3 regions of the Streptomyces sp. NPDC001889 genome follow, and region 3 is predicted to be linked to each of the others. Evidence: riboswitches for the same ligand, from Rfam matches in the RefSeq annotation. Region 3 holds a riboswitch; each other region holds the start of a gene.
What was found. A riboswitch is a leader RNA that binds a small molecule or an ion and turns the genes downstream of it on or off. The one in region 3 is predicted to bind guanidine.
Positions count from the first base shown of each region.

Region 1 (2,251 bases), on a different contig from region 3:
GAGCTGGGACCGGACGGCCGCGGCGCTGGGTGTGCACCGCAACACGGTCCGCCAGCGCGTCGCGCGCTGCGCGGCGCTCCTGGGCGAGGACCTGGACGACGCGGACGTACGGATGGAGCTGTGGTTCGCCCTGCGCTCGCTCCCCTGAGCCCGGCCCGCCGCCCCGGGACCCCCGTGAACCCCCGGAGCCCCCGGACAGCGAAACAGCGGTGCCCGCCGGCCCGGCCCTCGCGGACCGGCCCGGCGGGCACCCCGGGTGTGGTTCTACGCCTCCGGCAGCCGCTGTTCGGCCTTGGGCCCCGGCTTGGTCTTGACGAACTTCAGGCCGATGACGCACAGGATGATCCCGCCGAGGAACAGCCCCTTGAGCACGGAGGCGGGCTCCTCACCGGTGAGCATGGCGTAGAGGACCGTCAGGGCGGCCCCGACCCCGATCCAGACCGAGTAGGCCACGCTGATCGGAATCCGGCTCATGGCATAGGCGAGACCCGCCATGCTGAGCGCCAGCCCGACGAAGAAGACGACGGCGGGACCCGTTTTGCTCAGTCCGTCGGAGAGACCGAGGGCCGTGGCCCAGACGGCCTCGAACACGGCACTGATGAGAAGAATCGCCCAGGGCATCAGCTGACCGCCTTCAGTCCGACGACACAGCCGATGAGGCCCAGCAGCAGGACCACCCGCCCGGTGGAGGCGCGCTCCTGGCCGGTCACCATGGCCCAGACGGCCGTGAGCACCGCTCCGATGCCGACCCAGACGGCGTACGCGGTCCCGGTGGGAAGGCTCTTCATGGCGAAGGCCAGACCCGTCATGCTCGCCGCGAGGGCGACACCGAAGACGACGGTCGGAATGGGGCGCTTGAAGTTCTTGGACGCGGACAGCGCTGTGGCCCAGACGGCCTCCAGCACTCCTGATACGACGAGAATGAACCACGCCATGACGGAACCGACCTCCCAGTGGCCAGTCTTGTCGCTGAGCGGGTACTGATCCGTCGTCCGCAGGCCCCATCGGGGGCCTCACCTCCTTGTATAGCACAGCGGACCGGCGCTCCGGCCGTCCGCCCGCGGCGCCGGCGGGTGCCTCCGGTCACTGTGATGTGCGCGGCTTTCCCTGGACAGGGGCGGTAACCGCCCGGTAACTTCACTCTCCAGCCTGAGCAAGCGCTTAGTCGTGCGCCCGCTCACCCCAATCCGCCCAGGGAGGCGTCCGTGCGCCGCAGCGTCTACAACGAGGACCACGAGGCATTCCGGGAGACCGTCCGCGCCTTCATCGAGGCCGAGGTCGTGCCCGTGTACGACGAGTGGTACGCGGCGGGCCAGGCGCCCCGCGACTTCTACACCAAACTCGGCGAGCTGGGCATATTCGGCATCGAGGTGCCGGAGGAGCACGGCGGCGCGGGCCAGGAGTCCTTCAAGTTCCAGGCGATCATCTCCGAGGAGACCGCCCGCGCGGGCGTCTCCTTCGGCGGCTCCGGGGTGCATGTCGCGCTCTGCCTCCCCTACCTCCTCGCGTACGGGACACAGGAGCAGAAGAAGCGCTGGCTCCCCGACTTCGTCTCCGGCGCGGCGATGTACGCCATCGCCATGACCGAGCCCGGCACCGGCTCGGACCTGGCGGGCATGAAGACCACCGCCCGGCTCTCGGACGACGGCTCGCACTACCTCCTCAACGGCTCGAAGACCTTCATCACCGGAGGCGTCCACGCGGACCGCGTCATCGTCTGCGCGCGCACCGCCGCCCCCACGGAGGAGGACCGCCGCCACGGCATCTCGCTCTTCGTCGTGGACACCGCGCTGGAGGGGTACGCGGTCGGCCGCCGGCTCGACAAGCTCGGCCTGAAGACCTCCGACACCGCCGAACTCTCCTTCACCGATGTCAGGGTCCCGGCGCGGGACCTGCTCGGCGAGGAGAACCAGGGCTTCTCCTACCTCGGCCAGAACCTCCCGCAGGAGCGGCTGGCCATCGCGGTCGGCGCGTACGCCCAGGCGTCCGCCGCGATCCGCTTCACCCAGGCGTACGTCCAGGACCGCACGGTCTTCGGACAGCCGGTGGCCGCCTTCCAGAACACCAAGTTCGAACTGGCCGCCTGCAAGGCCGAGGTGGACGCGGCGGAGGCCGTCGTCGACCGGGCCCTGGAGGCGCACGACACGGGCGAGCTGTCGGCGGCGGAGGCGGCGTCCGCGAAGCTCTTCTGCACCGAGGTGGCCCACCGGGTCATCGACCGCTGCCTCCAGCTGCACGGCGGCTACGGCTA
Region 1 is NZ_JBSFER010000036.1:15,901-18,151, forward strand. It holds gene ACWCRA_RS32515 (PucR family transcriptional regulator ligand-binding domain-containing protein) at 1-148, shown strand, start outside; gene ACWCRA_RS32520 (DMT family transporter) at 265-621, opposite strand; gene ACWCRA_RS32525 (DMT family transporter) at 621-935, opposite strand; guanidine-III (ykkC-III) riboswitch at 953-1,017, opposite strand; gene ACWCRA_RS32530 (acyl-CoA dehydrogenase family protein) at 1,206-2,251, shown strand, end outside.
Region 1: another riboswitch for guanidine. It lies ahead of ACWCRA_RS32525 (DMT family transporter); the one in region 3 lies ahead of ACWCRA_RS27360 (DMT family transporter).

Region 2 (2,251 bases), on a different contig from region 3:
GGAACGCGGGGCACGGACCCGCGCACGGACCGGGTCCGGCCGTGGACAGGCGGCGAGTCAGGGATCGCGGCATCCGGGTCCGCCCCGGCGGGACCCGCTGAACGCCCCCCACCCCCTCGATGTGACGCCCGGCCACCGCAGGCGCCCTCCGCGCGTGCCGCCCCTGGCCGCCCCGCCCGCCTTTCCCGCTGTCGGACCGCTCGGCGCCAGGAGTACGATCGGCATATCTGAACGCGTTCAAATACGAGGAGCAGGTCATGTCCGAGCGGACCGTGCCCGACCCCGCCGCGTCACCAGCCGTTCTCCTGGGCCCCACAGCGCTCTTCTTCGGCGTCGTCTCCGTCCTCGGGACAGCGGTGCCCCGGCTCTTCTTCCTCACCCCGTTCACCGCGCTCGCCGGCGCGCTCGCCCTCACCTTCGGAATGACGGGCGTGCGCTACGGACGGCGCGGCGTCGGACGGCTGTGGGTCGCGGCGGCCGGGGCGGTCCTCGGTCTCCTCGGGTTCGGCGCCTTCATGAGCCTGCTCATCGCGTTCGCCGCCTAGGGAGTTTCTTCCGGATCAGGCAGGGCGAGCCCGGCCGGCGACGGGGCACGGGCTCCCCCGGCGGCCGGCCCGCCGCCATCCGGTGGCCCTGTGCCGCGTGTTCACCCAATCCGGTGGATTGAGCCAGGGGCGGCCGAAACCCCCGGGCGGAGGGACCACAGTGGAGGACAACACCACTCCCCGGCGGGCCACTTGATGGCATCCCGGCTTCATGAGAGGCAGCACCTTCGATGCGGACGGAAGCGCTCAACCGGGTCCAGCTCGTCTTCACCCTCTTCGACGCCAACGGCAACGGAGTCCTGGAGGCGGAGGACTTCACCTTGATGGCGGACCGGGTGCGGGCCGCCGTCCCCGGCGCGGAGCCGACGGCGCAGGAGGCCGTGGCGGTGGCGTTCCGGCGGTACTGGGAGACGCTGGTCGGCGAGTTGGACACGGACGGCGACGGCAGGGTCGACTTCGACGAGTACGTGGCCTGCGTGCTGGCGCCCGAGAAGTTCGACGGGGCCGCCGCGGAGTTCGCCGCCGCTCTGTCCACCGTCGGCGACCTGCGGGGCGACGGCCGGGTGGGGCGTTCGGAGTTCACCGCCCTGATGCTCGCGATCGGCTTCGCTCCGGCCAACATCGAGGCGCTCTTCGACGCCCTGGGCCCCGACGGGGAGGACCGCGTCGCCTCCGGCGCCTGGGACGCCTCCATCCGTGAGTACTACCGCCCCGACGCCGACGGCACCGTCGGCGATCTGCTGGTCGCCCTCCCGGCAGGCTGATCCGCGCGCGCCGGGCGGCGGTGGCGCGGGCGCGCGACACAACGGCACCGCCGAAACGCCCGTGGCCGGGAGTGGACGCGCACTCCCGCCACGGACCACATGCCGTCTACACCGGGTGTGCCCTGAACCGTTCGCGCTTCGGTGCTATGGTGCCGGTGAGGTGCTATCAGAGCGCCCGCCGACGAGGGTGGCCGTACCGGTTCCGCGTAAAGACGGCCTCGTTGGAGGCTGAAATGCCGAAAACACCCGAGCCCCGTGAGCAGGACATCACCACGGCATCATCGGGGAACGACTCTCCCCCCGAGGACCGGGGCACACCGCCCGGTTCCGGCCCCGCACACGCACACCCGCACTCCCACGCGCACAGCCACTCCCACAGCGACGCCTTCGCCATGAAGGAGGGCAGGTGGGCCCAGGACGCCGAACAGCGGATCTCGCTCTTCCGGCACGACGAGGAGATCGAGCGGGGGCTCGCCTTCGGACTGCCCGGATCGCCGACACTCGTCGACAGGACGATTCCCACGTTCTCCCGCGGTGAACTGCCGCACTTCGCGGGTGAGCGGGGAACCTTCCTCAAGACCCCCTTCCTGGAGGACGTCAACCAGGTCGAGGACGCCGAGGTCGCCGTGTTCGGGGCACCTCTCGACTCGGGTGCCACCTACCGGCCCGGGGCCCGGTTCGGACCGCAGGGAATCCGGCGGTCGACGAATCTGTTCGGCACCTACTGCTTTGAACTCGGTGTCGATCTGCGCGAACAGCTGAACATCGTCGACATCGGCGACGTGTTCACCATCCCCGGCAATCTGGAGAAGTCGTTCGACCAGATCAGCCAGGCGATGGCGCATGTGTACCAGCGCGGCGTCTTCCCGGTCATCCTGGGCGGTGACCACTCCATCGGATATCCGACGATCCGGGGAATGACGCCGTACGTCGACGGGAACA
Region 2 is NZ_JBSFER010000051.1:1,800-4,050, forward strand. It holds gene ACWCRA_RS34785 (hypothetical protein) at 258-545, shown strand; gene ACWCRA_RS34790 (EF-hand domain-containing protein) at 776-1,309, shown strand; guanidine-III (ykkC-III) riboswitch at 1,465-1,531, shown strand; gene ACWCRA_RS34795 (agmatinase family protein) at 1,543-2,251, shown strand, end outside.
Region 2: another riboswitch for guanidine. It lies ahead of ACWCRA_RS34795 (agmatinase family protein); the one in region 3 lies ahead of ACWCRA_RS27360 (DMT family transporter).

Region 3 (2,251 bases):
GTGGTGGCGGGCGGCACCGGCACGGCCGCCCAGTCGGCGGGCCGCCCGGCCGCGGGCAAGACGGGGACGGCGGAGGAGGACCGGGCCGCGTGGTTCGCGGGCTACACCCCGCGACTCGCGACCGTGGTCGCGGTGATGGGGCAGGACCCGGACACCGGTGCGCAGAAGCCGCTGTACGGGGCGCTGGGGCTGCCGAGGATCAACGGCGGCGGGGCACCGGCGCGGATCTGGGGGCAGTACACCGGAACGGCCCTGGCCGGCAGCGAGATCGTGGAGTTCGAGCTGCCGGCCCCGGCGGGGGTGCCGGAGCCGATGGCCTCGCCGGGGCCGGCGAGCCCGGGGGGCACGGCCCCGGTGCCGGGCTCCGGCCGGCCGCTGCCGGCGATGACCCTCCCGGCACCGCAGCGGACACCGGGCGAGAGCCCCGGGGTGCCCGGGGAGCCGGGCGCGGGTCCTCCGGTGCCGGGCCCCGGGGGGCCGGGCGCGGCGATCGGCGGGCTCGGTGACATCGCCGGAGTGGACGGGATCGGCGGCGCCGAGGGGACCGAGGGCGCGGACGCGCTGGGCGACGCGGTGCTCAACGGGCTGCCCGAGCCGGGCGACGGGGGCGCGCCCGGCGCGCCGCGGGAGGAGCCGGGGCCGGCGGGTCCCGAGGGATCGCCGCAGGCCACCGGCCCGCAGTGACCGGCGACCGCTGGTGACCGGTGCGGGTCACCAGCGGGCCGGGGAGGGACCCGGCCGCCACAGGGGGGGAAGCGGGGCGGCCGGGAGCTGGGGGTGGGCGCGGGTACGGGGGCGGGGTCAGTGGCCGGAGGTCGCCTTGAGGCCGACCACCGCGACCAGCAGCAGTGAGACGAAGAAGATCCGGGCCGCGGTCACCGGCTCGTTCAGCGCCACCATGCCGACGATCGCCGCACCGGCGGCGCCGATGCCGACCCAGACGCCGTACGCGGTACCGATCGGCAGCGTCTTGGCGGCCTGCGCCAGCAGGACCATGCTGGTGACGATCCCCGCGCCGGTGAACACACTCGGCCAGAACTTGGTGAAGCCCTCGGTGAACTTCATCCCGATCGCCCAGCCGACTTCGAGGAGACCGGCGACGATCAGGAGAACCCAGGCCATGACACACCTCCGACGACGGGGACTTCCACGGGGTGCGTCGTCTTTACGGGGCCCGGTACGGCGCGTCTCGTCGGGGTGTGCCCACCGTAACAAAAACGGGGCCCGGGGGCCGGTGAGTTGGATCACCAGCCCCGGCGGGCCCCGACAGCGCCCGGGGCGTCTCTTTCGGATCGTGCCGGGGCTCGCGAGCCCCGGCACCGGACCCCGCTCACCGATCCGGCCCGACCCGACCCGAGGGAAACTCCCTAGAGGTAGAGGCCGGTGGAGTCCTCGGAGCCCTGGAAGCGGTCGGCCGCGACGGCGTGCAGATCGCGCTCCCGCATCAGGACGTACGCGACCCCCCGCACCTCCACCTCGGCACGGTCCTCGGGGTCGTACAGCACCCGGTCGCCCGGCTCCACGGTCCGCACGCTCTGTCCCACCGCCACCACCCCGGCCCAGGCGAGCCGGCGGCCGACGGCGGCGGTCGCGGGGATCACGATGCCCCCGCTGGAACGCCGCTCCCCCTCCGGGATGTCGGTCCGCACCAGCACCCGGTCGTGCAGCATCCGGATGGGGAGCTTGTCGTGCTGGGAGCCGTGCTCCTGGGTGCTGTGTTCATGACTGTTGGCGCTCACGCTCCGAACCTACCCGCCCCACGGGGCCGCGGTGCCCGCACGGCCGCCGGCAACGCGGGCCCCGCTCACCTCCGGTCCTTGCGGGAGGAGACGGCGAGCAGCCCCACCACCCCCACGACCAGCAGCGCCACCGGGACCACCCGCTCCAGCCGGGGCGCGCCGTCCTCGGAGACGAACTTCGAGCGCACGTCCGAGACCGTGCGGTTCAGCACCGCGAAGGCGCGCCCGGTGGTGCGGTCCACCTTCTCGCTGACCTTCGCCCTGGCGTCGCCGATGACGGTGCTCGGGTGCACCCGCACCCCGATCTCATCGAGCGTCCCGGCAAGCTGCTCGCGCCGGCGGACGATGTCCGCCTCGATCTGCGCAGGGGTCCTCGCGTCCGACACCGCGCTGCCTCCGTGGTCGTGATCCGTTACCTATGCCATCGACAGTCTGTCAGCTCAGCCGCGCCCACACCCCACGGCACCCCTATTACGCTCGACGCCGTACACCCGCGTACACCCGCACGGCGC
Region 3 is NZ_JBSFER010000025.1:40,974-43,224, forward strand. It holds gene ACWCRA_RS27355 (transglycosylase domain-containing protein) at 1-684, shown strand, start outside; gene ACWCRA_RS27360 (DMT family transporter) at 802-1,122, opposite strand; guanidine-III (ykkC-III) riboswitch at 1,154-1,212, opposite strand; gene ACWCRA_RS27365 (GroES family chaperonin) at 1,368-1,739, opposite strand; gene ACWCRA_RS27370 (DUF3618 domain-containing protein) at 1,805-2,125, opposite strand.